3 regions of the Desulfomicrobium aestuarii genome follow, and region 3 is predicted to be linked to each of the others. Evidence: predicted binding sites of a transcription regulator. Region 3 holds the regulator's gene; each other region holds the start of a gene.
The links. Region 3 encodes sigma-54, which starts transcription at its own class of promoters, with help from an activator protein. Its sites were predicted from a motif close to CTGGCACGGNNNNTGCTT; they were not measured.
Positions count from the first base shown of each region.

Region 1: a site for sigma-54 is predicted at 3,335-3,352, ahead of ACZ5AC_RS06065 (periplasmic heavy metal sensor). Genes of this name have one in related genera too.
Region 2: a site for sigma-54 is predicted at 7,159-7,176, ahead of ACZ5AC_RS06390 (PEP-CTERM sorting domain-containing protein). Genes of this name have one in related genera too.

Region 1 covers NZ_AP042427.1:1,326,898-1,337,197, forward strand. Annotated here, with positions in the region: gene ACZ5AC_RS06055 (HU family DNA-binding protein) at 104-379, opposite strand; gene ACZ5AC_RS06060 (YgiQ family radical SAM protein) at 767-2,623, opposite strand; gene ACZ5AC_RS06065 (periplasmic heavy metal sensor) at 2,733-3,290, opposite strand; gene ACZ5AC_RS06070 (nucleotide pyrophosphohydrolase) at 3,476-3,817, opposite strand; gene zraS (two-component system sensor histidine kinase ZraS) at 3,990-5,354, shown strand; gene ACZ5AC_RS06080 (sigma-54-dependent transcriptional regulator) at 5,351-6,688, shown strand; gene ACZ5AC_RS06085 (carbon-nitrogen hydrolase family protein) at 6,695-7,480, opposite strand; gene ACZ5AC_RS06090 (response regulator) at 7,565-7,945, opposite strand; gene ACZ5AC_RS06095 (DUF485 domain-containing protein) at 8,362-8,673, shown strand; gene ACZ5AC_RS06100 (sodium:solute symporter family transporter) at 8,670-10,217, shown strand; gene ACZ5AC_RS06105 (putative nucleotidyltransferase substrate binding domain-containing protein) at 10,254-10,300, shown strand, end outside.
Region 2 covers NZ_AP042427.1:1,391,223-1,401,522, reverse strand. Annotated here, with positions in the region: gene ACZ5AC_RS06410 (outer membrane lipoprotein-sorting protein) at 498-1,283, shown strand; gene ACZ5AC_RS06405 (DUF1302 family protein) at 1,648-3,534, shown strand; gene ACZ5AC_RS06400 (N-acyl amino acid synthase FeeM domain-containing protein) at 3,620-4,495, shown strand; gene ACZ5AC_RS06395 (efflux RND transporter permease subunit) at 4,656-6,959, shown strand; gene ACZ5AC_RS06390 (PEP-CTERM sorting domain-containing protein) at 7,211-8,047, shown strand; gene ACZ5AC_RS06385 (PEP-CTERM sorting domain-containing protein) at 8,207-9,052, shown strand; gene ACZ5AC_RS06380 (ThiF family adenylyltransferase) at 9,202-10,300, opposite strand, start outside.
Region 3 covers NZ_AP042427.1:2,721,106-2,731,405, reverse strand. Annotated here, with positions in the region: gene hypE (hydrogenase expression/formation protein HypE) at 1-274, shown strand, start outside; gene ACZ5AC_RS12390 (3'-5' exonuclease) at 276-803, shown strand; gene ACZ5AC_RS12385 (hypothetical protein) at 812-1,279, shown strand; gene ACZ5AC_RS12380 (manganese-dependent inorganic pyrophosphatase) at 1,422-2,342, opposite strand; gene ACZ5AC_RS12375 (hypothetical protein) at 2,447-3,010, opposite strand; gene ACZ5AC_RS12370 (PTS sugar transporter subunit IIB) at 3,143-3,607, opposite strand; gene ACZ5AC_RS12365 (PTS sugar transporter subunit IIA) at 3,610-4,020, opposite strand; gene rapZ (RNase adapter RapZ) at 4,038-4,925, opposite strand; gene ACZ5AC_RS12355 (PTS sugar transporter subunit IIA) at 4,949-5,398, opposite strand; gene hpf (ribosome hibernation-promoting factor, HPF/YfiA family) at 5,403-5,945, opposite strand; gene rpoN (RNA polymerase factor sigma-54) at 6,012-7,442, opposite strand; gene lptB (LPS export ABC transporter ATP-binding protein) at 7,555-8,277, opposite strand; gene ACZ5AC_RS12335 (LptA/OstA family protein) at 8,274-8,789, opposite strand; gene lptC (LPS export ABC transporter periplasmic protein LptC) at 8,805-9,341, opposite strand; gene ACZ5AC_RS12325 (KdsC family phosphatase) at 9,338-9,862, opposite strand; gene kdsA (3-deoxy-8-phosphooctulonate synthase) at 9,852-10,300, opposite strand, start outside.

The DNA of each region.
Region 1 (10,300 bases), 1.4 Mb from region 3:
CTCCATGACACGGCATTCAATCCTTCCTGGGGAGACCGATTGAAACCGTCGTTGAAAGTGTGCCGCGAGCAATTGCGCCGAAACGGCCTGCTGTCAACGGGTTTTAGCTGTTCAGGAAATCCAGCAGCCCTTTGCCCGCCTTGAAGAAAGGCATCTTCTTGGGCTTGACCTGCACGGATTCGCCGGTCTTGGGGTTGCGGCCGACGTAGCCTTCGTACTGCTTGATCTTGAAACTGCCGAATCCGCGGATTTCGATCCGATCCCCGCGCAGCAGCGCGTCGCGCATGGAATCGAAGAAACTGTCGACGATGGTCGACGCTTCATCGTTGGAGATTTTGATTTTTTCTGCAAGGGACTGGATAAGTTCGCTTTTGTTCATCTTCTGCTCCGGATTGCGATTCATGGATACTGCGGATCGCGGTGTGGTTTCCCTCATGCCGGCATGTCACATCCCTGCCATCACAACGCTTGCTCTTCGGTCATGTCCGTGACGCGCGCGGCGTTCCTCCGAAAATTGAACCCTTGATAATAAAAACCAAGAACTTTGGGAAGTTATTCTGGACATGTTTGCAAAAAAAAAAATTGCATTCGGGCACCGTGCGACCGGACCTGACGGCTTCCAGCCCGGGGAAAGGCAGTCGGAAATGTCACTTGTGTCTGATATTACAGCCGAAAAATAAAAAAGACAACTATCTTCTTGAAAAGACAATCATAAAAATAACGGCCCGGTCTTCGGGCGCGAGGTGCCTCGGAAATGGGGAAAGGGCTAGCGTTTTGCGCGCCGCGAGGATTTTCCGGCGGGTCTTTGCGCCTTCGCTGCCCGCTCGCCCGGTTTCGGGCGCGGGCAGGCGGATCGGCAGGCCGCGGGACGGAGAGGCCGGTGTGGCTTGGCGGACTCGTCCCGCTGACGCGCGGGCCTGTGTTCTTCGGGCGGCATGAGGATGCGGTGCTGGCGCAGTCGTTCCTCGTCGGTCCGGGCCACGTGGACGGGTTTGCCGTCGGGGGTGATGCCGGCCACGAACATGGCCGTGGCCACGGCGCCGGGGATGGGGATGAAGCACTGCACCTGCCGGGGCTTCCAGCCGCGGGCGGCGAGCCAGCGCCCCAGGGCGCGCATGTCCTCGTCGGTGGTGCCGGGGAAGGCGCTCATGAGGTAGGGGATGACGTACTGCTCCTTGCCGGCCCGCTCGGATTCGCGGGCGAAAACCGTCAGGAATTCCTCGAAGACGCGGATACCCGGCTTGCGCATGAGGCGCAGCACGTTGTCGCAGACATGTTCCGGCGCGATCTTGAGCTGGCCGCCGACGAATTCGCGCAGGTATCCCTGCAGGGCGGGCATGTCCTGCAGGGCCAGGTCGAAGCGCACGCCGCTGGCCACGCGTAGCCCTTTCACGCCGGGCATTTTGCGCAGCCGGCGCAGGAGGTCCAGGTGGGCCTTCTGGTCCATGCGGAAATGGGGGCAGACCGTGGGCGTCATGCAACTGGCGCGCTTGCAGGGTTTGTCGTCCTTGGCGCACTCGGCCCCCCACATGTTGGCGCTGGGGCCGCCCACGTCGGAGATCTGTCCCCGGAAACCGGGGCTTTTGGTCATACTCCTGACCTCGTCCTCGATGGAGGCGCTGCTGCGCGAGGCGATGCGCCGGCCCTGGTGCAGGGCCAGCGTACAGAAGGAGCAACCGCCGCCGCAGCCGCGGTGGCTCGTCACGGAGTCGCGGATCATCTCCTCGGCCGGGATCGGCTTTTCGTAGGCCGGGTGGGCCTTGCGGGCGAAGGGCAGGGCGTAGAGGCGGTCCATCTCTTTCGTGCTCAGGCGTTGCGCCGGCGGTTCGACCACGACGACGCGGTCGCCAACGCGCTGGACGGCCCGATCCGTCCCGTCGTGGACCTGCTTTTCCATGAGCAGGGTGGCGTGCATGAGGAGCTTCGGGTCGGCCACGATTTCCTCGTGGCCGGGAAATATGATGTCCGCATCGACGGCTTCGGCGGCCGCGCCCGTCGGCGCGGTCACGGTGCCGGGGATGCCCGTCAGGTCCGAGCCCCTCTCCAGCCGCAGGGCGATGTCAATGAGGGCCCGTTCGCCCATGCCGTAGACCACGGCGTCGGCCTTGGCGTCGAGGATGATGGGCTTGCGCAGGGCGTCGGTCCAGAAATCGTAGTGCGTGATGCGCCGCAGGGAAGCCTCGATGCCGCCCAGGACCAGCGTCAGGCCGGGGAAGGCCCGGCGCAGGAGGTTGGAGTAGACGATGCACGCCCTGTTGGGCCGCGCCCCTGCCAACCCGCCGGGGGTGTAGGCGTCCTCGGAGCGCTTCTTGCGGAAGGCCGTGTAGTGGGCCAGCATGGAGTCGATGGCCCCGGCCGAGACCCCGGCGAAGAGGCGCGGACGGCCCATGACGGTCAGATCCTCGGGTCCGCTCCAGCGCGGCTGGGTGACGATGCCGGTGCGCAGGCCGTGGGACACGAGGGTCCGGCCCAGGAGGGCCATGGCGAAGGACGGGTGGTCGACGTAGGCGTCACCGCTGACCAGAAGCACGTCGAGCTCGTCCCAGCCCAGGCGGATCATCTCGTCGCGGGTCATGGGCAGGAAGGGGGGCTGGGCCAGGGAGGGGCGTGTGAAAAGGCTCATGGTTCGGGGCTATAGGCTGCACGGGAGCGCGGGGCAAGGACAAAAAAGGCGGCCCGAAGGCCGCCAGGAGGGAGATCGACGCAATGGCGTCATGCTGTGCGGGTGAGGACTAGATGTTTTCGCCGACCGGGCCGGAATCATCCGTGACCGGGTTCATGGCGCTGGGGGCATAACCGCCCATGCCTCGATGGCCGAAGTCGTTCTGGCCGTAACCGCCCATGCCTCGGTGGCCGAACCCGCCCTGACCGCGTCCGCCCATGCCGCGGTGGCCGGGGCCCATGGGCAGGTCGATGCCCACTTCCTTCTGCACGCGGGATTCCAGGGCGTCACGCTTGGCGTGGATCTGGCCTCGCAGGTCGCTTATTTCGCGCACCAGGGCGGTGATGGCTTCGGGCTTGGTGTTGGGGTTGCCCGAAAGGGCCTTCAGCAGGGTGCGCTTCTCCCACATGGTGTCGCGTAGGGGCTGGGTTTCCTTGCGATGCTCGTCGAGGATGGCCTTCAGCAGGTCCTGCTTTTCCTGGGTCAGCTGGGCCACTGCCGGGTTGCGGTCCAGAGCCTGGCAGTCGCCGCGTCCGCCCATGCCGCGCATGGGGCCCGCGAAGGAGAGGGTGCTGACGGCGATGATGCCGACGATGGCCAGGGTTGCTATAATGCGTGTGCTTTTCATGATATCCTCCGGTGGTTGATGTGACATCGTTTGTGCACAGAGAATATCAAAGGCCGTGCCAAGTCTGTTTTTTTCGATTAACTCCCTGAGTTGAATAAATTTATTTATCTAAATCGATATTCGGGCAGGATTCGGGACGACCCGGCGGATAGAAACTGATCACTCCGGGTGCTCCCCCTGGTCAGTTATTGACCATCCGCGTCCCGGGTCAGCTTGGGGTTGTTCCAGTGCCGGTCCTTGTCGCGCTTCGTCTTCTTTTCCAGATTGCTGCGGACGGCCTCGGTCAGGTCCACGCCGGTCTGGTTTGCGATGCAGGTCAGCACGAAGAGCACGTCGGCCAGTTCGTCGGCCAGGTCGTTCTTCTCGGTACCCTTGAAACTCTGATCCCCGTAGCGCCGGGTCATGATGCGGGCCACTTCGCCGACCTCCTCCATGAGGATGCCGAGGTTGGTCAGTTCGGAAAAATAGCGGACCCCGTAGGTCCTGACCCATGCGTCGATGTCGTCCTGAAGTTCGCGAAGTTGCATTGCCCCTCCTTTTTCTCCCGCCTACGAAATACCGCCCGGCCTGGCAACGCACACCCGGCAGGGCGCCAGGCAGGGAAATTGCTATGCATCCCCTTCACTGGTACCCTTCCTTTCACACCAACAACGCGGGAATATCATGGGAACATCCGGCATACGACCCGCGCGAGGCACCATGGACGCCACACACACGAAAGCCGCGGGCGCGGCAGTGCCCCCCGGCTACCGATGGGCCCTGATCGTCCTGGCCGTCGCCGCGGCCCTTTTCCTCATCTGGATTGCGGTCCAGGGCCGGGCGCGCGAGCAGCGGACCATCGCCCGCATCCTGACCACCCAGGGCGAGACCCTTATCCGCGCCGTCGAGGCCGGCCGGCGCATGGGCCTGCGCGGCCTTGAGGGGCGGCAGTTCCGCCTGCGCGCCCTGATGGACGAGATGGTCCGCGAGGGCGACCTGCGCTTTGTGGCCGTCATCGACGAAAGCGGCAACATCGAGAGCCTGAGCGAGGCAGAGGAGGACGGCGCCGCCGCACAGGCCGCGTCCCTATCCTCGCTGTCGGCCACGGACGAGGCCGCCTGGGTCATCCTGCGCGAAGGCCGGGATCCGATCTTCGTGGTCTTCCGCCTGTCGCGGCCGCCCCGCCGGCCGATGCGCAACTCCATGCACGGGGGCATGCACTCCCCGGAACCGCAGCCCGAGGGGCGAGTGACCATCGCCGTGGGACTCGATGCCACCCTCTACCTGCAGGCCGCGCGCAAGGACGTCCTGACCCTGGCCATGGCCGCAGGGCTCGGGCTGACTCTCGTCTTCGCCGGCGGCGCCTCGGCCTTCTGGCGGCGCAAGGTGGCCGCCCTGCAGGACGAGGTGGCCCGCCAGGAACGCCTGGCCGCCATGGGTACCCTGGCCGCGGGCGTGGCGCACGAGATCCGCAACCCCCTGAGCTCCATCAAGGGGTTCGCCACGTATTTCCGGACCAAGTTCGAACCCGGCTCCAAGGACCATGAGCTGGCCGAGGTCATGATCGGCGAGGCGGACCGGCTGAACCGCGTCGTCTCGGAACTGCTCGACCTGACGCGCCCTTCGGAGCTGCGGCTGGCCGACACGGTCCCGGCGGAGCTGCTGACCCATGCCCTCAGGCTCGTGGAGGACGATTGCCGATCGCGAGGCATCGCCGTGCAGACGCGCTTCGGCGACGTCGGCCCGGTTGCGCTGGACGCGGACCGCATGCTGCAGGCCGTCCTGAATCTGCTGCTGAACGCTATCCAGGCCATGCCGGACGGCGGGACGCTGAGCGTTTCGGCCCAGGCCGTGCGAGACCGCCTGGAACTGCGCGTGGCCGACACGGGCCCCGGCATCCCGCGGGAGGACCTGGACCGGGTCTTCGACCCCTATTTCACCACCAGGAACCAGGGCACGGGGCTGGGGTTGGCCACGGTGCGGACCGTCGTCGAGGCCCACGGCGGCCGCGTGCGCATCGTCTCGGAGCCCGGGCGCGGGACCGAGGTGACCCTGGATCTGCCGAAACGAGGAGAGAAAAGATGAAGGCGCGCATTCTCGTGGTCGACGACGACCGGGCCCACCTGACCATGCTCACGGCCATGCTCGAAAGCTGGGGCTACGAGGTCGAGACGGCCCCGGACGGCTCGGACGCCGTCGACATGGTCCGTCGGAAGGCCTACGACGTGATCCTGACCGACGTGCGCATGGCCGAGGTGGACGGCATCGAGGCCCTGCGGCGCATCAAGGCCTTCAACCCCTGCCTGCCCGTGCTGATCATGACCGCCTACTCCTCCGTGGACACGGCCGTGGGCGCCCTCAAGGCCGGTGCCTTCGACTACCTGCACAAACCTCTGGATTTCGACGAACTGCACGGCGGACTGGAACGGGCGATGGAGCACGGCGGCCTGCGGCAGGGCCAGGAAGGGGAGTCGGCCCCGGCCCCGGCCGGCATGATCGGGTCGGCGCCGGCCATGCGCGAGCTTTTCGCCATGATCCGGGCCGTGGCCCCGTCCGAGGCCTCGGTCCTGGTGCTGGGCGAGTCCGGCACGGGCAAGGAACTGGTGGCCAAGGCCCTGCACGAGGGCAGCCCGCGCGGTGCGCGTCGCCTGGTCACGGTCAACTGCGCGGCCCTGGCCGATAATCTGCTGGAAAGCGAGCTTTTCGGGCACGAGAAGGGCGCCTTCACCGGGGCCCAGCGCCAGCGAGACGGCCTTTTCGTGCAGGCCGACGGCGGGACGCTGTTCATGGACGAGATCGGCGAGATGCCCGTGGCCCTGCAGGCCAAGCTGCTGCGGGCCCTGCAGCAGGGCGAGGTGCAGCGCCTGGGCAGCGACAGGCCCGTGCGCGTGGACGTGCGGATCATCGCCGCCACCAACCGCGACCTGCAGGCCGAAGTGGCCGCAGGGCATTTCCGCGAGGACCTTTACTACCGCCTGAACGTCATCGCCCTGCGCGTTCCGGCCCTGCGGGAAAGGTCGGAGGACATTCCGCTCCTGGCCAGACATTTCCTCGACCGCTTCGCCCAGCGCAACCGCAAGAGCTTCCGCGGGTTCACCCCCCGCGCCATGGACCTCATGCTGCGCCACGACTGGCCGGGCAACGTGCGCGAGCTGGAGAACGCCGTGGAGCGTGCGGTCATCCTCGCCCCGGGCGACATGATCACGGAAAGGGACCTGCCCGCGGGCCTGCGCGCCGACGAGCAGGGGCAGGATGGCCCCGGACACGCCGCAGGGCTGTCTCTGGAGGACGCCGAGCGCGAGGCCATCGCGCGCACCCTGGAACAGGTCGGGCACAACAAGAGCGAGGCCGCGCGGGTGCTGGGGGTGACCAGGGTCACCCTGCGCAACAAGATGAGGAAGTTCGGACTAGACCTGTGAGAGGCTTCAGTAGCGCTCGGGGGCGTAGCGGTCGGCCGCGCGGTTGTCGGCCAAGTCCGTTTCCACCAGCTGGATGAGCAGGCCGGCCTGTCCGTAGGGCTGGTGGGCCAGGCAGGTGCCGTCGGGGGCGATGACGCTCGTGGCCGACTCCTGGCAGGCCAGGGCGTAGTTCACGCTGGCGAAGTAGACGCCGTTCTCCGCGCTGCGGCAGATCATGGCCTTTTCGTAGTAGGGCGCGTCGGGGTCGCACCAGTGCCGGGGCGTCTGCCCGGCCACGTTGCTGCCCGTGCACTGCGGGTGGAAGACGATGCTGGCCCCGCGTCGCGCGGCCCAGCGCACGGTTTCCGGGTATTTCCAGCCTTCGTCGCAGATGACCACGCCGAACCTGACCCCCGCCATTTCGAACATCCGTCTGCCCTTGCCGGGTACATAGATGTCCTCCTCGCCGGGATCGAGCTGGATCTTGCACTGCGTCCCCACGATGCCGCCGGTGGGCGAAATGACCTGGACCATGTTGAAGAGGCCCTTGTCCGAGGGCCATTCCATGGGCAGGATGACGCCGATGGAATGTTCGGCAGCCTTCCGCCGGATGAGGTCGCGGGCCTCACGGATCTGGTGCTGTTCGCAGAGCGGGATGCGGAATTTCCGGCCACGCAGCCCAGGCAGATACGCCGCGGGAAAGCAGAGGAGCTCGACGTCGAAGGACGCCGCATGGGAGATGTAGCCGAGTATCGTCTCGACGGCGTCGTCGATGGACGCGGGAACGGGTGCGGTGGCGAGTCCGATGCGCATGTGCAGTCCTTGGTGGGGCGGTGGTCGGAAACCGCTTTGCACATAATGGAAATTCCCAGGAAATTCAAGGCTAAGGCGAGGGGGTCAGGGGACGGGCGCGAACTCGGCGATCTTGGTGAGCAGGACGTTCATGTCCGTCAGGGGCTTGAACAGGATATCCGACGTGGTCAGTCCGATGGCTGAGAGACTCTCGGGCAGGTTGTATTCCACCGAGCCCGTGAAGATGATGAACCTGAGTTTGGGATCGAGGCGGCAGGCGCGCAGGATGAACTCGTTGCCGTTCATGTCGGGCAGGCGCATGTCCACGATGCAGATCTGGGGCTTGCCCGTTTCCACCTGGCGCAGACCGTCCTCGGCGTTGGGGGACGTCATGACCGTATGGCCGTGGTCCTCCAGGTAGTCGGCCAGCGAGGAGCGGAGAAAATCCTCGTCCTCGATGATCAGGATTACGGGGGGCATGGACATGGGGGCTCCGGTATCGATGCGTTTGTCATACAAATGTCTTACGAATTGTCAGTAAGTAATATTGCATATTCGATGTTTCCAGACAAGACTCAGGATGCGTACGGATGTGCATCCGCCCCCCAAAATGCGCCGTTCGCCGAGGGCTGACCGACGGGATCGACGTTGCGGACCCGTCCCGGAGAGATGTCAGGGACCGACAAATCAGGCGGTTGGCAAGGCCCGGCGCGGGGAGGCGACGGTCAGCGGCGGCGTGGCGCAGGCCAGTGGCCAGTTGCGGGACGCCGATGGCGACGCGCCGTACAGGGGGCCCAACGTCCCTCTGACCGAGAAAGGCGTGCCTGCCTTGTGAACTATGGTACGAAAGGAGCGACCGGAATGAGCCGGACCATCGTATCACCGCAGCAAGGGAGGACTATATGCCAATCGTGTCCATCGGCAGCCTGGATCAGACGCGATTCCAGGAACTCGTCACCAGGAAGAGGGCCGTATCGGCCGTTCTCAGCACCCTCATCCTGGTCATCTGCTTCGGTTTCATCCTGATTCTGGCCTTTCGCCGCGATCTCCTGGCACTCAAGGTCGGTGAGCACCTGACCCTCGGGGTGCCCGTGGGGCTGGCCGTCATTCTCTCGGCCTGCGTGCTGACCGGCATCTACGTGGCCTGGGCCAACAGCGTCTACGACGAATCCGTGCGCGACCTCGTGGACGGCATGAAAGGGGGCGTCAAATGACCGAGTTCACCTCGACCATCGGGCAGCCCAACGCCGTGTCCATCGGCTTCTTCCTGGCCTTCGTGGCCTTCACCCTGGTCATCACCTACTATGCGGCCAAGCGCAGCAGGACGGCCTCGGAGTTCTACGCCGCGGGCCGTTCGGTCACGGGCCTGCAGAACGGCGTGGCCCTGGCCGGCGACTACATGAGCGCCGCGTCGTTCCTGGGCATCGCCGGGCTCGTGTCCCTCAAGGGCTACGACGGCCTCATCTACTCCATCGGCTTCCTCGTGGGCTGGCCCGTCATCATGTTCCTCATCGCCGAGCCCCTGCGTAACCTGGGCAAATACACCTTCGCCGACGTGGTGGCCTACCGCCTGCGCCAGAAACCCATCCGCGTGGCCGCCTCGTGCGGTTCCCTCATGACCGTGGCCTTCTACCTCATCGCGCAGATGGTCGGGTCCGGGTCCCTGGTCAAGCTCATGTTCGGGCTGCCCTACGAGACGGCCGTCATCGTGGTCGGCGCCATCATGATCACCTACGTGCTCTTCGGGGGCATGCTGGCCACGACCTGGGTGCAGATCATCAAGGCCGTGCTGCTCCTTGGCGGCGCGACCATCGTCGTGATCATGGTCCTGGCGCGCTTCGACTACGACCCCGTCAACCTCTTCGACGCCGCCGTGCTCCGGTACGGCCCCAAGGTCCTGGAGCCGGGCGGACTGGTCTCCAACCCCTGGGACGCCGTGTCCCTGGGCATCGCCCTCATGTTCGGAACGGCCGGCCTGCCGCACATCCTCATGCGCTTCTACACCGTGCCCGACGCCAAGGCCGCGCGCAAATCCGTGTTCTACGCCACGGGCCTCATCTCCTATTTCTACATCCTGACCTTCATCATCGGCTTCGGGGCAATGGTCCTCGTGGGCCAAGACGTCATCACCGGCTTCGACAAGGGCGGCAACATGGCGGCGCCCCTCCTGGCCGAGGTCACAGGCGGCATCATGTTCCTGGGCTTCATCGCGGCCGTGGCCTTCGCCACCATCCTGGCCGTGGTGGCCGGGCTGACCCTGGCCGGGGCCACGACCTTCTCCCACGACCTCTACGCCAACGTCTTCCGCTCGGGCCGCTCCACCGAGGAGGCCGAGGTGAAGATGGCCAAGCGCGCCACCGTGGCCCTGGGCATCCTGGCCATTGGCCTTGGCATCGCCTTCAAGGGCCAGAACGTGGCCTTCATGGTCGGCCTGGCCTTCGCCATCGCCGCCAGCGCCAACTTCCCGGCCCTGCTCCTGTCCATCGTCTGGGGACGGTTCAGCACCGTCGGCGCCACGGCGAGCATTGCCGTGGGGGCCGTTCTCGCGGTAGGGCTGATCATCCTGAGCCCCACTGTCTGGGTTGACGTGCTCGGCAATGCCCAGGCGATCTTCCCGTGGAAGAACCCGGCCCTCATCTCGCTGCCCGCCGCCTTCATGGCCGGGTGGCTGGGATCGATCCTGGTTCCTGACGCCGACGCGCAGACCAAGTACGAGAGCCAGCGCGTGCGCAACTACCTCGGGGTGGGCGCGGAATAAACCGGGGCGGCCCTGGCCGCCCCACAGCGGAGTCGCATGGGTTCCGACGAGTCATGCTTCCAAGGCCCGGCAGGCGAGATCGC
Region 2 (10,300 bases), 1.3 Mb from region 3:
ACGTAACCCCTTCGCATAAAAATAGGTAGCATGAAAATGAGATAATTTATGATGTAGGACACTTTTCTCCTTCCCATCACCATGGCATAAGTGCCATTCTCATCTCTCATGTTGGACAAATTTTGATAATAAAAATGGGGTGTTTTCGGACCATGACGGATTCGTGCGTAAGACGCGGAATCGTCTCGACTCAATATTTCTCACGAACGCACATCTATTTCCGTAAGACGACATTTCTCATACTTTAGTATGAGCTATCAACTCATACTCCCCCTCTATGCAGGATGACGAGCCCCATATCTGTTGCAAATTGACACAGAATGGGTGTCAATTTTTGCACTCCCGATGTCGGAAAAACTTACAGCCGATACTGGAGGGTGACCTGAAAATTTTGAAGACGAACAGCCGCATAGATTTTGATCCCCACGTTGACACTCATCGTTATTTACTGAAAATGAAAACAGCCTCGGAATCACCGAACATACCGGAGAGTAGCCATGCGAAACAGACTCCTGCACGCCTCCTTGACCGCGGCGGTCATCCTTCTTTCTCTCTCCCTTCCCCTCGCCGCGCAGGGACTGCCTTCAGGCCGCGAGGTGGCCCAGAAAATCCACGACCGCGATGTCGGCGACGACATGACCTGCCGACAGACCATGGAGCTCATTCCCTCCTCGGGCCAGCCGCGCGTCCGTGAGCTCACCGTGACAGGCGCGGACCGTGGAGGGCTGCGCCGCAGTCTGCTGCGCTTCACCGCTCCGGCGGACATCGCGGGAACGGGCTTCTTGGCCCTCGAAGACGGACAGGGCGGCACCGAGCAGTTCCTCTACCTGCCGGCCCTGAAGCGCTCCCGCCGCATCGTGGCCGACCAGAAGGGGCGAAGCTTCGTCAACACCGATTTCACCTTCGAGGACATGGAACGCCGCCCCGTCGACGACTCGGAGCACGCCGTCACCGGCGAGGACACCGTCGAAGGCGTGGCCTGCTGGATTCTGGAGAGTCGTCCCAAGCCCGAGGCGCAGTCCCAGTACACGATGGTCCGCGCCTGGGTGGCCAAGGACATGCCGCTTCCTCTGCGCGTGGACTTTTTCAGCAAAGACGCTGAGCCGGTGAAACGCTACACGGTGCTGCAACTGGAGAACATCCAGAATATCTGGACGGAGACCAGGGTGGTCATGGAGGACTTGGAGAGCGGTCACAAGACGATGCTGACGACGAACGAAATCAAGTACAACACGGGCGTGGATGAAAGCGCATTCTCCGTACAGTCCCTCGAAAACTGGTAGGGGGGCGTGGAAAAATCCGTTCCGGGCTGCGTTGCTCCCCGAATTTGACGGGCTCATGTAGGCGGCCACACCGCTGTCAAAACCGATTCTCGCCTTGCCGGAACGGGTTTAGAACGGCTCTGGGAGCGGCTTGGCCGAATAATGCATCGCCAAAAATGCGACGGCGTCAACCCAGTCCACCAAATTCATCCAGTCCACAAATCAGCCAAGACACCATCGAGAAAAGAGAGTCCCCTCGAAGCAACGATCGTCACAAGCGTCCCCCAGAAGCGCGATTGCTTCGATCCATGGAATTTTGCTAAAGATTTCCAGCAAACTGCCGAATTTTCATTGAGTGATCCATACATTCAACATACGTTCGAAAATGCCACGACACCAACACCCGCCCTCTCCACCGCCCCTCAGGGTCTTCCCCGCCCGGCCCGCGTACATGGTCCGGAGCGCACTCATTTGTCTGGCATTGCTCGTCCTTTCCATACTACCCGCCAGAGCGGGCCAACCTCTTCTGGTCACCGACCTCGAAACGACAACCGGGCCGGGCCCCCTGGCACTGACCATATCCGTGTCACGCAAACCGGACGTAATGCGCACTTTCCTGCTCAAGGAACCCGCCCGGCTCGTTCTCGACATGAGTCCGGCCCGGCTGGCCGGCGGAACGCGCAGCCTCGCGGGCGGCCTTGCACTGATCCATGGCGTTCGCGCCGCCCAACACGATCCGCGGACAGTCCGCGTGGTCTTCGACCTGAAGGCGGACGTCACGCACCGCCTCGAATCCAGGCCGGACTCGGCCGGACGCGGCGGGCACCAAATCGTCATCAGCATCTCCCCGGCCGACCAGGACCTTGCGTCACCTGTCAGCGCCCCTGCGCAAGAGGCCAGCCAGCCGGGTGGCAGCTCCGTGGCCGCCTCCACTCCCCAGGCAGATGCTGCGCCATCCGCCAGTGAAGCCGCGAAACCTTCCGGCAACAAGATCATCCTGTTCGGGCAAACCAAATCCGCTGAGCAACCGGCCGCAACGCCCTCCCCCTGGGGCGACTTCGAGCTCTCGGGCTTCCTCGCGGCCAAGGCCTCGCAGGAGCTTGTCGAGGACGAATACCCCGAACAGGCACGCGGTTTCCGCAACACCGTGCGCGTCGAGGGCAAGTGGATGCCCCCCCTGCCCGCCAACGAGGTCCGCGACGCATCGGGCACGTACCTGCTGGCTTCGGCCCAGTCAGATTATCTCGGTTTCGGCCCGGACCCGTCGGACGACGACCACGACCTGGACCTCTTCGAGGCCTACGTCCACCACGCCGCTCCCGGGTGGGAGTTGCGCGCGGGCCGGCAGATCGTGCGATGGGGCAAGACGGACCAGATCAGCCCCTTGGACAACCTGAACCCCCAGGACATGCGCGAGTTTTTCATCCCGGATCTTGAAGAGCGCAAACTCCCCAACTGGATGACCCGGGCCCGGGTCTTCCCGAGGGACGCCGGCCCCTTGGGGGCAATCGCCCTGGAGGCGGTCTTCATCCCCTTCTTCAGGGAAAACGAATACGACTGGACGGGCAACACCTGGGCCCTGCTGGGCGTGGAGGACACGGGTCTGCGCATCGACAAGGACGAGCCCGGCAAGAGCCTGGACAATTCGGACTACGGTCTGCGGGCCGCAGCCACCATCGCCGGCTGGGATCTGGCCGTGAGCTGGCTGCAGGCCACCGAAAAAACTCCGCGTCTGCGCATGGACCCCTTCAACCCCAAGGGTCCGACCCTGCAGGCCGACTACGGGCGGCAGAACATCTTCGGCTTCGAGTTCGAGACCACCCTGGAAAAATTCGGCTTCCGCGGCGAAGCGGCCTACTCCGACCTCCAGTCCGTCAACACCGAGGACTTCGACCCCGTCTCGCCCCCGGTCTCGTACTGGGTCGTCGGTCTCGACTACATCGGCGAGGCCGACTGGTACGCCAACGTCCAGCTCTCGCACCAGCACCTGTTTGAATACGACGAGGACACCCTTTTCCTGAAACGGGACAACTTCTACCTGAACGGTGAGCTGAACAAGGAATTCTGGCGCGGCAACTTCATGCTCAAACTGCGCTACGCCGTGGACATCCAGGACGGGGGTTCCTTCCTTACCCCCGAGGCCATCCTGACCTATTTCAAAAACCTCGAGCTCTCCCTCGGGACGAACCTCTTCTTCGGCCCCCGGGATTCCCTCTTCGGCCGCTATCGCGACAACGACCAAGTTTTTTTGCAGGCCACGTACCGGTTTTGAGCCGGAACCATGAGGCCCTTTCACTATTGCATTCCGCACGAGTCTGGACTAGCCCGGCGTATCGATCACATAATGCGGAGCCTTCATGATACCATCCGGCCAGGCACAGCTGAGGCCTTCCAAACCGACCGCGCCCTCATACCATGACGGACATGACATAACCCCGTCAGGATATGTCTTCAAAATCGCCGACTCGGGCAACGAGCTGATTCAGGCCTTCCACCTCCTGTACCATGAATACCTCCGGGCGGGGTACGTGGCCGAGAACTCCAGCCGCCTCCTGTTCACAAAATACCACCTGCTCCCGACGACAACCGTATTTCTGGCCTTTTCCGAAGGCGAAGCGCTGTCCACAGCCACGTCCGTGCGCGACAGTGGAGCCTTCGGCCTGCCCATGGACGACATTTTCCGGATAGAGCTCGACGAGTTGCGCAATCAACACAGAAGAATACTCGAAATCTCGTCCCTGGCATCCGACAGAAACAGGTTTTCCAGAGACCGCATCAGGCACTTCGTCACCCTGGTCTACGCCCACAGCCTGTTCCAGGATGTCGATGACATCTGCATCATGGTCAACCCGCGGCATGTCAGGCTGTACATGAAGCTGTTCGGCTTTGAAATCTTCGGGGAGGAGCGCCACTACGCCCGCGTCAATGCGCCAGCCGTAGCCCTGCGCGTCGCGGTACGCGAAGCCCGCTGCAGATTCGGCAAGGGCGACACACTCCGCGTGGGGCCCGAAGAACTGGCTGACGCCTATGCAGGCCAAGGAATCTCCATCTGCGACAGTCTTCGGAACGCACTTGACGGTAACGCCTGCGGAACCTGCCGACTCAACCCTTTGGATTCCAAACTCGCTCGGCGCTTTCTTGCCGACAGCGCGTCGGTATTGCATGCCCTCACGCCGCAGTGCCGCAACATCATCGCCCACCTGTACCCGGACGTGTGTTTCGATCCGGCCTGAACCCGGCCGGTCCCAGCCTCTGACCCTGCGCTAACTTCCCGGAAAATCCCCATATCCGTTGTTCTTCGGCGTCAGCTCCTGTACGCTCCTTGCATGTCTTTCGGACCCGGCTTTCGAAACCGTGAGCCCACAACCGACACTCGGCAGGAGCGACGCCCGCATGACAAAGCATCCCTCATTCTCACCACTGGCGACCCTCGCCCGCCTGGCCACGGCGAGGCCAGGCCTGTGCCTGATCTTCAGCCTGCTCCTGGCGGCGCCATTCATGGTCCAACTTCCGCGCGTCAAGACCGTGGACAATGTCGACTACTTCACTGTCGAAGGCGACCCGGACGTGGCCTTCCACCAAACGATCAAGGGCACTTTCGGGGACGACGAGTTCTTCATCATCGCCTTCTCCAGCCCGGATCTCTTCACGCCGCCCCTGCTGCGCATGATCGCGGACATCACGCTGGAACTTGAGGCATTCCCCGAGATTCGCAAAGTGCAGAGTCTGTCCAATGTGGACTATGTGCACGGAGAGGAAGACTATTTCGAGGTGCGCCCGTTTCTGGAGAGAATCCCGGATACCGCCGACGGTCTGCGAACCCTGAAGGAACAGGCGCTGGGAGAGGGACTCTACGCCGGAAACCTCATCTCGGCCGACGGGAAGACCACTGCCATTGCCGTCTTTCCAGACATGTCCTCTGCAGACGGGGGATTCCGCAAGCATCTTCTGGAAAAAACCGAAGCCGTGCTGGACAAGCACAGGGGCTTGGTCGATTCATTCCGACTCGCCGGATGGACCGTGACCAATTATGGGCTCAGCCATTACATGAAGGCCGACGTGTCCGTGTTCATCCCCCTGTGCTACCTGTTCGTGACCCTGACCGTCTGGCTGGTGTTCCGCAATCTGCGTCTGACGCTGCTGGCCGTGATCAACATCTCCGTCTGCACGGGGGCGACCATGGGCGCCTTCCCGCTCCTCGGCATCACCCTGAACAACATCACGACCATCGTCCCGCCGCTGATCATGGCCATGGCGCTGTCGGACGTGGTGCACATTTTCGCTCATCTGGACCGGGATCTGCTCGAAAGTTCGAACAGTCCTGCGGAAGCCCTCGGGACAGTTCTGCAACGGATCATCACCCCGAGTTTTCTGTGCAGCCTGACCACGGCCGTGGGGTTCATCTCCCTGGTCGTGAGCGACATCCCGCCCATCAGGGACTTCGCCTACACGGCGTCCCTGGGCATGGTCTTCGAGTTCCTGTTCTCCTTTCTCCTGCTGCCGCCGCTGTTGCTGCGCTGCAGACCCGAGAGCGTTTTCACCCACGAACGACATGGCACGGCATTCACCACGCCGCTGAAAACCCTCTCCGATTTCGTCCAGCGCCGCCCCCGTTCCATCTGCGTCGCCACGGCCCTGCTGATGGGCATTTCCGTATGGCAGGCCATGGGCATCAAAGTCGAGACAAACCTCCTGGAGTTCTTCAAATCCACCACCCCTCTGCGCCAGGACCTGGATTTTGTCGAATCTCGACTCAGTGGTGTCGGATCTCTTGACATATCCATCAAGGCGCCTTCTCCCGACACCTTCCGCGACCCGGCCGCGCTGCGCGTCATCGAACGCCTGCAAGCCCATGCCGGGACACTGGCCGGAGTGGACCGCACCATGTCCTTCGTCGATTTCCTCAAGGACATGAACCAGGCCTTCCACAACCAAGACCCGACATTCCACGCCCTGCCCGACAGCCGCGAGATGGTCTCCCAGTACCTGCTTCTCTACGATTCCGACGACATCGAGGATTTCATCACGGCGACGTATGATCACGCCCGCGTCCTGGTCCGCATCTCCGAGCACAGCTCGGCAGGTCAGGCCAAGATCATCGAGGATTTGCGCGCCTTCATCGCAGGCATGGACGCGGGCGGTCTGGAAATCCGCATCACCGGCCGCGCCGTGCAGGACGTCAACACCATCGACGCCCTGGTCTGGGGCCAGGTCCAGAGCCTGGCCATGGCCGCGGCCGTGATCTTCCTCATCATGTTCCTGGCCTTGCGCTCCTTTGCCACCGGTGCCCTGAGCATCATCCCCAACATCTTCCCCATCGCCCTCAACTTTGGGATCATGGGCGCACTGGGCATACCGCTGAACACGGCCACGGCGCTCATTTCCGTTGTGGCGCTGGGGATTGCCGTGGACGACACGATACATTTTCTGACGGAATACAACCGCAAACGCGCGAAGAATATCCAAGTCCGAGATGCGCTTCATCAGGTGACCATGGAAAAAGGAGTGGCCCTGACGGCGACCTCGGTCATTCTGACCATCGGCTTTGGAGTGCTGATTTTGAGCAATTTCACCCCCACTATGAATTTTGGGGGGCTGAGCGCTCTGATCATGATCACAGCCTGGATCGGGGACATTATAGTTTTGCCGGCATTGATGCTCTCCATACGATTACTCCATCATCAAAACTCGATGTAACATATTCTTAAATAGTTATGTCATTCCTTCCGAACGCCCCTCCATCGACAGGCACTCGTCTTGAAACTTGCTTTTGAAACTTTCGATCAAATCATTACCTAGGTCAGGGCTTCCTCAAATCTTGTCGACAGTCTTTACACCCCCCGGGGGGAGAACGAACGTTAGTTCATTTTTATGAATCATATCAAATTATTAGAACATGGCACAGATAATGCTTTTTATCCAGCAAAACCTTTATTCTGGAGGAAATTATGCTTCGATTAACTAAACTTTTTACGGTGGCCCTTTTAGTTTTCCTCCTTGCAGGAAATGCTTGGGCCTTGGCAACGTTGGGCGCCGGACAGAACGACATTTACTTCTCCAACTGGGAAAATCTTATCAAAGGGGAAGGGAACACCAACCAGAATGCTGTTGAAATCGGTGACTATTTCATAGGCATCGCGAGCATCAACAGAATCGATTTTTCGGCCACAGGCCAAGCAACCGACTGGGCGCCTGTTATCAATCAGCAATATCTCCAGGGATTTTTTTACACTCAGATTGCGGACATTATCGAAGAATCTAACAGAATTGTGTTTGCCGCTCCCGATACTGACGATTATGGTTTTGGCGTGATCACTGACGATGACTTGGCAGCAGGTGTCGTCCTGAAATGGTTTGAATCTGCAACAGATATCAATTTCGGACTCGGCGCCACAGTTTCTTCCACCGTTGCTGACGCAACTGACGGCAGCTTATGGATGAGTCTTTCTATCGATGAAGGGTACTGGTGGAGCAACGCCCCCGCAATTATCCCTCAGGGCAACGGCGTAGAAATTGGCAGCTCCTACTATGGGCTCAACTTAGTCGCGGGGTCTGTTGGTGGGCTTCAGCTCATCAATGACCCGAGCGAAGACCTTTACAATGATTTCGTGAACTTCTACGGCGACGCGAAGATCAAAAATATTGACACTAATGAACCAGGCGCAGGCCTTTGGAGCTTTATCAGCACTGACCCTGCAGTTGTAGCCACTCCCGAACCCAGCACCATGCTTCTGCTCGGCATCGGCCTCCTCGGACTGGGTGCCGTAACCCGCCGCAAGAACTGAATCACATTCGCGATAGCCACTCTCAACCGGGAAACTCAAGTTTCCCGGTTTTTTTATTTCATCTGGAGAAAAATCTGGCCAAGTCAAACCTGTGCGCAATTCGGCATAATTAATGCTAAAGCATAGGCATAAGGTAATCCAACCACAAGGAGTTTACTTATGCGAAAGCTGATTGCAAAATATGCAACCATTGCAGGGTTGATCTTTATCACTGCGTCTCCGTCATGGTCAGTGACCACGCTGCCCGAGCCTGTTTTCCCCAATGCAATTCAATACGATGATTTTTTCTCATATTCGGCGAGGATACTGACTGAGCTTGGCTATGCCGGCTACGATGTTTCCACCGGAACAGGAGGATTAGACCTCTTGTTGATGACAGGAGCGAATGGTGCGACCAACACCGGCGTGTTAGGCGGCCTATATGACTTTCAAGACCCTGTGGATTATGACAACCCCTCTACGATCGGCACGTGGAGCGCCCCGGTAGACCAACTTGTCAATTACCTCCACGACGCGTTCAGTCCGTTAGTCAACATTCCCGTCTTTACATTTGATCTGAATCAGAATGCTGCCAATCCGAATCTGACCGTAACATCTTACATGACTATAAGAAATGGCGAAAGCATCATAGAAGACTGGGCTTTTGACAGTGTGAATGATCACTTATATAATACAAATAACAAAGTAACAGCCCCTGGAACAATAACAATTGAATATCCTGAAGGATCATTCATTACAGTAGACAACAACAAGGGTAGCGGCAAAATGGACTTCATCGTCTACTCTCCAACAATGGATTTAAGTAAGTACTACGATAAAGGATACACTTTTGATGTTTACTTTGAATTTTTCGGTCTTAACAATGGATTCGAAGAACTTTTTCTGACTGGGACATTCTCGCCTCCTCCGCCGAACCCGGTTCCTGAACCAGCAACCTTGACTCTTCTTGGATTGGCGCTGCCTGTCCTGGCTCTTGCCGCTCTCAGACGCAAACAGCGCAACTAACTCCCTGCCTGCAAGAAAATCACGGGAACCTCTGTAATTCAGAAGGTTCCCGTGATTTAAAATGTTCAATTCCGAGATAATCTGTCGACAAATATTACACCAACTCCACGGAACTGCACTCTGCACAGCAAACGCGAATCGACATACCGTTATTCGCGCATAGCCGCCTCCACGGCCTTACGCCATGTCCCGTATTCAATCGGACGCCCGTAGCCGATACGAAACAGCATCACCTGCCCTTCCCTCCTAAAATCAAACTCGGGGAAATGACCGTCGAATTTCGGCCAAAGGTCGTGCAGCATATCTCGGTGCTTCATTTCAAAACCCTCCTGCCCGTCCAATATCCACCGCAACCGGAACAGCGTCACCGCCGTCATAGGCTGCATGGCCAGACCAAGATCAGTCAGTTTGAGCCAGCACCGCTGCAATGCTCTGCCGCCGGATATGAAATCTCCCCATCCCATGCCCGGAACCGTAAGCAGGCACGCCGCACCGCTGTTTACGATGCCCTTGGCAGAATGTGAGGCCACGATACGGCCAAATCCCAGTGCGTTGGCCAGGCGCATGCGCTCCCAGTCACGGGTCAGCTTGAGGAAAGCCTCTCCCGCCGCACCGCCGTACAGATTCTTGAGGGGCAGCCCGTCGAGTTTCTCCAGGGTCTCGGCGTCCGTGAACCGCACCATGGAATTGAAATGCTCGTGCAGCCCCCGGTGTTCCGTGCGGATCCTGTCGGCCTGAAAAACGACCTTGGCCAAGGACTTCAGTTTCTCGCCCTTGACCACATGCAGCCTGCAGCCGAAAGCCTCGACCTCGACGCGCAGGCGGTCCAGGATGCCGTCGGAGACAACCTTGCGCTTGTAGAGCCTGCGATTGGTGCAGCGCTCCCAGATCACATCGGCCAACGGATCCTCGGCGCCACCCTCCGAAAGACAGACTGTGGCTACGAGGTTGTCGGGACCGATCTTTTCCGGCAGCTCCACCTTCGCCCCGAATCCGAGAGTTCCGGCCGCCAGAGCCGCGTTTTCGGCCGCCGCGCCGCAGGCGATGAGCGTCGCTATCTGGCGGACATTGAAAAAGGATGTGTCCGCCTCCGGGACCATGTGCACAGCCAGACCCGTAGGCAGGGTGCGGAATCTCCACGGCTGAGCGTTGTCGCCCGAAGGGGCAGCGGCCGCAGCTGCGGCAAGATAGCGGAACCCTTCGTAGGATAAGGGAAAAGCCCCGTTGTCCGCCGGCCTGGGCGGAGCC
Region 3 (10,300 bases):
CATTCCCGTGCGTCCCGAGGTCAGCGGCGGCTGCTCGTTCCTTGGCCTCGACCCGCTGTACCTGGCCAACGAGGGCAAGTTCCTGTGCATCCTGCCCCAGGAGCACGCCGAGGCGGCCCTGTCCGTCATGCGCGCCGACCCCCTGGGCCGCGATGCGGTGCAGATAGGCACGGTGCGCGCCGAACACCCCGGCAAGGTCGTGCTGGAGACGCCGCTGGGCGGCACGCGCCTCATGGACATGCTCGAGGGCGAACAGCTGCCGCGCATCTGCTGACATGAACCGCACCTTCGTCGCCATCGACTTCGAGACCGCGGACTCGCGCCGCGACAGCGCCTGCGCCGTGGGCCTGACCAAGGTCCGCGGCGGAGCCGTCGTCGACTCCCTGTACGGGCTCATCCGGCCGCCGCGCTCGCGTTTTTCGCCTTTCTGCGTGGGCGTGCACGGCATCCGTTGGTCCGACGTCAAGGACAGCCCGGGTTTCCGGGACTTCTGGATCGAGAATGCCGGCTTCCTGGAGGACGCGGATTTCCTGGCCGCCCACAACGCGAGCTTCGACAAGGGCGTCCTCGGGGCCTGCTGCACCATGGCCGGCCTGCCCGCCCCGCGTCTGCCCTTCGTCTGCACCGTGAACCTGGCCCGCAACCAGTGGAACCTGCGGCCGACCAAGCTGCCCGACGTCTGCCGCCACCTGGGCCTGACCTTGAACCACCACCACGCCGGCTCCGACGCCGAGGCCTGCGCCCGCATCGTCATTGCCGCCGTGGCGGAGAACCCCCGCTGCCTCGACCCGTTCGGCGTGTAGGAGGACACATGCCCCTGACCCAGGCCCAGTTGCGGGCCCATATCTTCCTGGTCATTCTCGACAAGTTCTCGAACACCGAGGAGCGCCGCCGCGAAGCCCTGGCGGAATACTTCCTGGTGACCATGCCCAACGTCTCCCAGGAGGCCGCCGACCGTCTGGCCGTCCTCATCCCGGACCTCATGCCGGAGCTCTATTCCAAATGGATCGGCGAGTTCGCCGACCGCCTCTTCGAGACCGTGCCCGACGACCAGCTTCAGCACCTCTGCGACGGCACCGTGGAAAACAACGCGGCCCTGGGCCTGGTCTTTCTCATGTTCATGGAGTCCGAGCGCATGGAGAAAGAGGTCGAGGAAGACCTGCGAGCCTACGCTCTCAAGCATTCGGGCAGCGACGACATGGGCGACCTGGTGGCCGCCTACCTGCGCGGCAAGGTCGACGCCCTGCGGGCGGAAGTGGCGGGGGAGAAGGCGCAGTAGGGACGCGCGAGGGAGATATCTCTGCACCGTGAGGGCCGACTGGCCCGTCGGCGGACGGCTTCCTGAAAGCACGCCGCACGCGATGAAAAAAGCCCGCCCAGGCGAACCTGGGCGGGCTTCTTCATTTCGAAGCGGTCGCGACTTAGGCGAAGACCTTCTCGAACTTGGGCACGACGTCCTTTTTGCGGGACATGACCTTGGGCAGCCAGGCCTTTCCGTCCACGGGCTTGGCGCCGAAGGCCTTCTCGACCACGGAGGCGTCGTCGGAGGCGATCAGGATCTCGGAGCCTTCCTTCATGATGTCGGTCAGCAGCAGGAACACGGAGTGGTTGCCTTTCTCGGCCTTCAGCTTGACGATGTCGGCGGCCAGGTCGGCCTTGACGGCGTCGAGGATGGACAGGTCGACGACTTCCAGCTGGCCGATGCCGACCTTGGTGCCGTTCATGTTGAAGTCCTTGTAGTCGCGCAGCACCAGCTCACGGGCCGGGGTGCCTTCGACGGCGGACTTGACCTTGAACATTTCCATGCCCAGGGCGGCCAGGTCGGCGATGCCGGCGATCTTGCCCAGTTCGGCAGCGGCTTCCTTGTCGGCCGGGGTGCAGGTCGGGGACTTGAAGATGACGGTGTCGCTCAGGATGGCGCACAGCATGATGCCGGCGATGTTCTTGGGGATCTCGACGCCGAAGTACTTGTACATGGCGTTGATGACCGTGGCGGTGCAGCCCACGGGCCAGATCCAGCACTCGAGCGGGCTGGAGGTGGTCAGGTCGCCCAGCTTGTGGTGGTCGACGATACCCAGGACTTCAGCCTGCTTGATGTCTTCGGGCAGCTGGGCCAGGTCGGAGGTGTCGACCAGGAAAACCTTTTCGCCGGCAAAGGCGGTCTTCACGGCCGGGGCGGCCACGCCGAACTTCTCGAGGATGAACTTGGTCTCGGGGGGCAGTTCGCCCTGGGCGGCCGGGGTGCAGGCCACGCCGAGCTTGCTCTTCAGGTCGGCCAGCGCGATAGCGCTGCAGACGGTGTCGGAATCAGGATTCTTGTGACCGAAAACATAAACGGACATGGTATTCCTCCTACAAGGGTTTATTGACGAACAATAAGTTTGTGCCAAATATCACAATTATTCGCGGCTGCCAAGAGAGAACATTGTGAAGATATTGTCAAGGCTCAGAGCGTGAGCAGAACGCCGAGCACGAGGCTGGCGCCGGCCAGGGCGTAGGCCCGCGGCAGGCGCAGCGCCAGAACGGCTCCGGCGCAGGCCCCGATCCAGAGCATGGGCCACGTGGGCTGCGGTCCCCCGGATACCCATGGCGCGACCAGTCTGACGATTGCCAGCAGGGCCGCGGCGCAGGACAGGTAGAGGGCGAAGCCCAGGGCGAACATCTCGCCCATGGCCTGGAAGACCAGGCGGTCCGGCGTGTAGGGGTGGTTCACGCCGCGCCTGTTCCAGATGATGAGCCTGTTGTAGCTCAGGTTCTGGCGCTTGCGGTAGCGCTGTTCCACCCAGGAGCCCAGATAGGCCAGGGGGAGGGAGAGGACGAGTATGATGGCCGTGACGCGCATGTCCGCTTCGGGCACACAGGCCAGCACGCCCAGGGTGGCGGTCAGGGCCAGCAGGCCGTGGGGCGGGATGAAGGTGCCGGCCGGGAAGAGGTCGAGCCACAGGAGTTCGAAGAAGATTCCGGCGTTCAGGGGCGGCTGCAGCCTGAAGGTCAGGAGCGCCCAGAGCATGGCGGCGAAGAGGGGGCGGTGGACGAAGCCCAGGTCAAGGGCGAAGCGGGTCAGCCAGAGCAGGGCAAAAAAAAACCGCCTCCGGCCAGAATGGTGAAGTCGTGAGAGGTGATCATGACGGTTCCGGGTGGTTCATAGGTTGACCTTCGGCGTGGCCGTGGGCACGCAACGGAAATCGATCTCCACTTCGTGGTCCGCGAAATACTTGAGACAGCTGCGGTCGTCGGGCCCCAGGGCGATATGCTCGCAGACCTGCTCCTTGCCCGGCCCGTAATGCAGATTGCCGATGTTGACCTGGGAGAAGGGCAGTCCGGCCATGTGCGCGGATCTGGCATCGGCGCAGGTGGAGAACAGCACCAGGACGTGCTGTGAGACATTCCCCTTGAAGACGCGGCGCAGGACGTCGGGCGTTTCGGCCACGGTGCAGCAGACGAAGGACACGTCGCTCGGGACGGCCAGGCTCATGATCTCCTGCCTGAGGGCGTCGGAGGCCAGGTCGTCGTTGGCCACCACCAGGGTCTTGGCCCTTATGTGCGGCAGCCAGGCCTCGATGACCTGGCCGTGGACCAGCCGGTTGTCGATGCGGAACCAGATCACGCCTAGGCCTCGCCGATCTTTCGGGTCAGAACCTCGCCCGCGAGCACGATGCCCTGGATGCCGGCGTTTTTGGCATTCTGGGCCAGCTGGGTCAGCTCCTGGTCGCGCATGCCGAGGATGCGTAGCAGCATGGGCAGGTTGACCCCGGTCAGGACGTCGACCTTGCCCGGCTGGAGCAGGGACAGGCCGATGTTGGACGGCGTGCCGCCGAACATGTCGGTCAGGATGATCACGCCTTCGCCCGTCTCCATCCGTTTGACGGCGCTTTTCAGGTCCGTCAGCAGGGTGGCCATGTCCACCGCGCCTTCCACCGCTATGTGGGCGCACTGTTCCTGCGGCCCCAAGATGGTCTGGGCAGCCTCCAGCAGATGCTGGCCGAACTGGCCATGGGTCACCAGAATCACTCCAACCATTCTTCCTCCAGAACGCGTTATCCGAGACTGAAATGCCGATGCTCCACAGAGACGGTGTACCCGCGCGCCCTCAGGTGGGCAAGCACGGCCTCTGTCACGGCCACGGAGCGGTGTCTGCCGCCGGTGCAGCCGAAGGCCATGGTCAGGCGGTAGCGCCCTTCCCTGGCGTAGAGGGGCACGGTGAAGTCGAGAAACTCCAGGAGCCTCTTCAGGTACTCCCGGCCGGGTTCGCCGTCCAGGACGTAGCGGGCGATGGCTTCATCCTGTCCGGACAGGGGGCGCAGGTCCTCGACGAAATAGGGGTTTGGCAGGAAACGCAGGTCCATGACCGTGTCGGCCTCGGCCGGGGCCCCGTACTTGAAGCCGAAGGAGATGAGGTGCACGCGCATGCCCTGGCTCAGGCTGGCGATGCTCGCCCACTTGTCCTGGATGACGCGGCGCAGGTCGTGGACCGAGTAGTGGGACGTGTCGACGACCAGGTCGGCCTGGTTACGGATGGGCTCCAGGATCTCCCGTTCCCGGTCCAGGGCCGCTTCCAGGCCCAGGTTGCCCGTGGCCAGGGGGTGGGGTCGGCGCGTGGTGGCGTACCTGCGCAGCAGGACCTGGTCCGAGGAGTCCGTGAAGATGATGGTCGGGCGCACCGACAGCTTCTCCATGTCCTGCAACACTTCCCGCCACTGCCCGGCGAAGTCGGGCTGGCGCAGGTCCATGCCCATGGCCAGGCCCGGGTAGTCCGTGGACGAGGACGAGAAGAACAGCTCGATCAGGGCCGGGGCCATGCGGGCCGGCAGGCCATCCACGCAGAAGAAGCCCATGTCCTCGAAGACGCGCAGGGCCGTGCTCTTGCCCGAGCCCGACATGCCCGAGACGATGACGACGTTTTTCGGTGCGTTGCGCATTTCCATGGCGGGGGTTCCTTGCACAGGCTTCAGACGGACTGCAGCAGCCGCCACAGCCCGTCGCCGCCTTCCGCGTCGGCGAAGGCCTGGCGGAAGGCGTTGTCCTTGAGCAGGCGCGAGATGGTGGCCAGGATCTTCAGATGCAGGCCCACCACGCTGGAGGGGGCCAGGACCGTGAAGAAGATGGTGGCCGGCTTGTGGTCCAGGCTGGCGAAATCGACGCCTTCGCGGCTGCGTCCCACGATGACCATGACCTGGTCGAGGCTGTCCAGCTTTCCGTGAGGGATGGCGATGCCGTCTCCGATGCCCGTGGTGCCCAGCATTTCCCTGTCCAGGAGCACCTGGGCCACCCGCACGGGGTCAACGCCCGGGAATTTGCCCGGGAGCGGGGAAACGAGTTCGGCCAGGACCTCCTTCTTGGTCCTGGCCGAAAGGTCGGAGATGATCAGGTCTTTATCCAGGTATTCGGCAAGCTTCATGCCCTTATACCCCAGGGTCGATGAGGCCGAAGTCGCCGGTCTTGCGGCGGTAGATGACGTTGACGCGTTCGTTCTCGGCGTTCAGGAAGACGAGGAACTCGTTCTCCGTCTTGCCGAGCTGCATGGCGGCCTCTTCGACGACCATGGGCTTGGGCTCGAAGTGGTCGGTCTGCTGGATGCTCTGCCTGCGCTTGCCCGTGGTGTCCTCGTCGAAGCTGATGACGTCCATGCGCACGGTGTCGCCGCCGGCCTTGCGCTTGCTCTTGTCCTTGTCGCGGACCTTGCGCATCTGGGCCTCGAGCTTGTCCCACACCATGTCGACGGTGGAGTACATGTCCTCGCTGTCCTCGCGGGCGGAGATGTGCACGTTCTTGCCGGTCAGGACGACGTCGGCGATATGGCGGAATTTCTCGACTTCGAGGTTGACCTGCAGTTCGGCGTCAGGGGTGCCGGCCATGAACTTGCCGAGCTTGCCGAAACGGTCCTTGGCGTACTTGCGCAGGTGGTCGGAAGGGTCGAAGTTCTTGAAGTTGAAGACTATCCTCATGGAATCCTCCTCGTCAGTTGAGGGTCAACCCCGCGTCTTCCCGGAAGGGCGGCGAGGGGTGGAATATCAAAACACCTGCTTGCGCTTGGATGACGACTCGATGCCCAGGACGGCGCGGTATTTGGCCACCGTGCGGCGGGCGATGTTGACATCCAGCGTTTCCTTCAGCACCGCGGCGATCTTCTCGTCGCTGTAGGGGTGCTTGGGGTCTTCCTCGCTGACCATCTTCTTGATGATGGCCTTGACGGACTCGGAGCCCACCTGGGTGCCGTCGTCCATCTCCAGCGCGGAATTGAAGAAAAATTTCAGTTCGAAGATGCCGTGCGGGGTGGCCACGTACTTGCTCGTGGTGATGCGGCTGACCGTGGACTCGTGCATCTCGATGTCGTCGGCCACGTCCTTGAGTATGAGGGGCTTGAGCTTGGTCACGCCGTGCTCGAAGAAGCCCCGCTGAAACCGCACGATGCTCTCGACCACCTTATACAGGGTTCTCTGCCTTTGGTGCAAGCTCTTCATGAGCCACATGGCCGAACGCATCTTGTCGTGGAGGTACTCCCGGTCCGGGCCCTTCACGGCCAGGCTCGTGTCGTCCATGTAGTAGGGGCTCAGCTGCAGCTTGGGCAGGCCGTCGTCGTTCATGACGATGACGAAATCGCTTTCGTACTCGTACACGAAGACGTCGGGGCTGACGAAGACGGTGTTGTCGCTGCCGTAGCTCGCGCCGGGCATGGGGTCCAGGGTCTGGATGATGTCAAGGTAGGCCTTCAGGTCCTCCATCTGGATCTTGAACTTGCGCAGGAGCGGCTTGTAGCGGCGCTTCTCGATATCCTCCAGATGCTCGTCCACCAGTGAAACGAGGATGGGGTCGTCCTGGCCCAGGACCTCCAACTGGATGAGCAGGCACTCCTTGGGGGAACGGGCGGCCACGCCCACGGGGTCGAAGCGCTGCAGGCGGTGCAGGACGGACTGGACCAGGGCCAGGGGCGAAAGGGTCTCGGAGGCGATCTCCTCGGCGCTGGTCGTCAGGTAGCCCAGGGAGTCCAGGTTGCCGATGATGGCCTCGCCGATGGCCTCCTCCTCTTCGGTGATGTTGGAGAGGCAGAGCTGCCACAGGAGGTGGCCTTCCAGGGAGGGCTTGCCCGAGAGCCTGGCCTCGTAAGACATCATCTCCTCGAGGGCCTCGGTCTCCTTGAACTGCACCTGCTTGGTCGTGCTCGAAAAGTCGCCGAGGTAGTTCTCCCAGTCGGCGTTGCGCATGAGCTCGGCGTCGTCGAAGGACACGTCGGCCCGTTGCTCCACGGGCGGGGCCTGGGATTCGACCTCCTCGGAGATCTCCCGCGGCGCTTCCTCAAGCATCGGATTTTCCAGCAGTTCCTGCTGGACGGCTTCGAGGAGCTCGAATCGGGAGAGCTGAAGCAGCTTGATGGCCTGCTGCAGCTGCGGGGTCATGACCAGCTGCTGCGTCAGCTTGAGGTTCTGTCGGAGTTCAAGGCCCATAGTGTCTCTGTCGTCCCAGCGTAAGATGCAGTGTTGTCGTCGGCGGATTCATCCAGCAAAGACTTTGCCACAGAAGGCAGGTCGTGGCAATCCTTGGGAAATCGGCACCCCGCTAAAGGCTGAAACCCTCGCCGAGATAGACCTTGCGCGCCCCGGGGTCGGCGACGATCTCGTCGGGGCTGCCGCTCAGGATGATGCGGCCGTCGTACACTAGGTAGGCGCGGTCGCAGATCTGCAGGGTCTCGCGCACGTTGTGGTCGGAGATGAGCACGCCGATGCCCTTGGCCTTGAGGCCCTCGATGATGGTCTGGATGTCGTCCACGGCCAGGGGGTCGATGCCGGCGAAGGGTTCGTCCAGCAGGATGAACTTCGGGTCGCGGATCAGGGCGCGGGCGATCTCGAGCCTGCGGCGCTCGCCGCCGGACAGGTAGGCCGCCAGCTGGTCCTGCAGGCGGGTGATGCCGAGCTCGTCCAGGAGCCTGTCGGCCGTGCGCTTCTGCTCCTCGGCCGAGAGGCCGGAGTATTCCAGGATGAGCTGCAGATTCTGGCGCACGGTCAGCTTGCGGAAGATGGAGCTTTCCTGGGGCAGGTAGCTCATGCCCAGGCGGGCGCGCTTGTGCAGGGGCCAGCGGGTGATGTCCACGCCGTCCAGGGTGACTTCCCCGCGGGTGGGCGTGACGATGCCGGCGAGCATGTAGAAGGTCGTGGTCTTGCCGGCGCCGTTGGGGCCGAGCACGCCGACGACCTCGCCCTGGCGCACGTCGAGGTCGATGTCGCGGACCACGTCGCGGGCCCCGTAGCGTTTGGCCAGCTGGCGGCCGGACAGGGTCGTCACGGCTTGAGCTCCTTGGTGTCGGCCGGGGTGTTGAAGATGGCCTCGACCCGCTGCTTGCCGCCCAGAACCTCGCTGCGGTTCTCGCGCATGTAGAGCTTGATGACCTCGCCCTGGATCTTGTTGGCGCCTTCCATCAGCACCGGATCGCCTTCGAGGGTCAGGATTTCCGTGGCCGTGTCGTAGGTGGCCTTGTCGCAGGTGCCGGAGCGGCCCTTGTCGGCCTTGAGGCGGACATTGCCCTGGGAGATGATTTTCTTGATGGAGCTCTGCTGGTCCATGGCGGTCTGGGTGGAGTTGCCTCCGCCCTGCTTCTTGTCGAGGAGCACGGTCAGGGTGTCGGACCACATCTCGACGTCTTGGCGGATGACGTGCACCGACCCGGAAAAGACCACCTGGTCGCCTTTCTGGGTATAGGTCATGGTGTCGGACGTGATCTTGACCGGCACGGTCTTTTCCGCTGCCCACAGGGGGGCGGCCCATGCCAGGAGGAGAATCAGAATGAGTGAACGCATAGATGTCCCCGCTCGTCAGTTCAGGGTGACCTGGACGTTGCCGCGGGCCAGGATGTCGCCCGTGTCCAGGAAATATGTCAGGGCGTCGGAGCGGCCCTGCATGGAATCGCTTGAAATGTCGATGTTGCCGGACAGAACTAGGGTGCGGTTCCCGCCCGTGTAGTCGAGGGTGTCGGCGCGCATGCGGTATTCCCCCCGGGTGGCGTTGACGCCGTCCCACATCCTGGCGCGGTCCTCCTTCTGCCAGACCTGGCCCTTGGGCGCCGTGACTTCGACGTGCTCGCCGCCTTCCTCGCCCCAGTAGGTGATGACGGGGTCCGTCAGGGTCAGTTCGTCTCCGGCCTCGGCGTAGTTCGCCCCGGCAGCGCTCAAGTTCCAGAGCTTTTTGCCGTCCTTGCCCTGGCTCAGGTTCACGCCCTTGAGGCTCAGGTCAACGTCCACGTTGCGGGCGATGTCCGGGGTCAGACGCTCGGGCCACAGCATGCGCCAGCCCAGGACGGCGATGCCGGCCAGGATCAGCAGGGCGATGACGACCGCCAGTGCCCGTTTCATGCCGTCAGCCACTCCCGCCACATGGCGTCGAGCTTGCCCTGGGCGCGCAGGATGAAGTCCAGGGCCTCGCGTACGGCGCCGTGGCCGCCCATGGCCCGGGTGGTCCAGGCCGCGAGCTTCAGGATCTCGGGGCGGGCGTTGGGCACGGCGATGGGGAAGCCGACCATGGACATGGGTGCGGCATCGACCCAGTCGTCGCCGACGTAGGCCATGTGGTCGAAGGGGATGCCGGTCTTTTCGGAAATCTCGCGCATGGCCGGCACCTTCCGGTGGTGCCCGTAATAGTAGTGGCCGATGCCCAGTTCCGTCACGCGCCGCTTCACGGCCGGGGACTCAAGGCCCGTGATGACCGCGAACTCGATGCCGGCCTTGGGTCCGAGCTTGATGCCCAGGCCATCCTGGACGTTGAAGCGCTTCATGACGCAGCCGGACTCGTCGTAGTACAGGCCGCCGTCGGTCAGCACCCCGTCCACGTCCAGGATCATGAGGCGCACGTCTTTGGCCAGGCGCTCAGCATTCATTGGGGACGCTCCAGATGGCCGCCAGCTCAGAGAGCAGGGTGCGGGCCTTGGCCAGGGGCCAGGAGTTGGGGCCGTCGCACAGGGCCTTGTCCGGGTCCGGGTGGATTTCCATGAACAGGCCCTGGCAGCCGCTGGCCACGGCCGCCCGCGCCAGGGGCGGCACGAACTCGCGCTGGCCGCCCGAGGACGAGCCCTGGCCGCCCGGGAGCTGCACCGAGTGCGTGGCGTCGAAGATGACCGGGCAGCCGAACTGCTTCATGATGACCAGGGACCGGAAATCGACCACGAGGTTGTTGTAGCCGAACATGGAGCCGCGCTCCGTCAGCCAGATGCGCGTGAACCCTTCGGAGCGGATCTTCTCCACCGGGCCGCGCATGTCCCACGGGGCCATGAACTGCCCCTTCTTGATGTTCACGACGCGCTCGGTGCGGGCCGCGG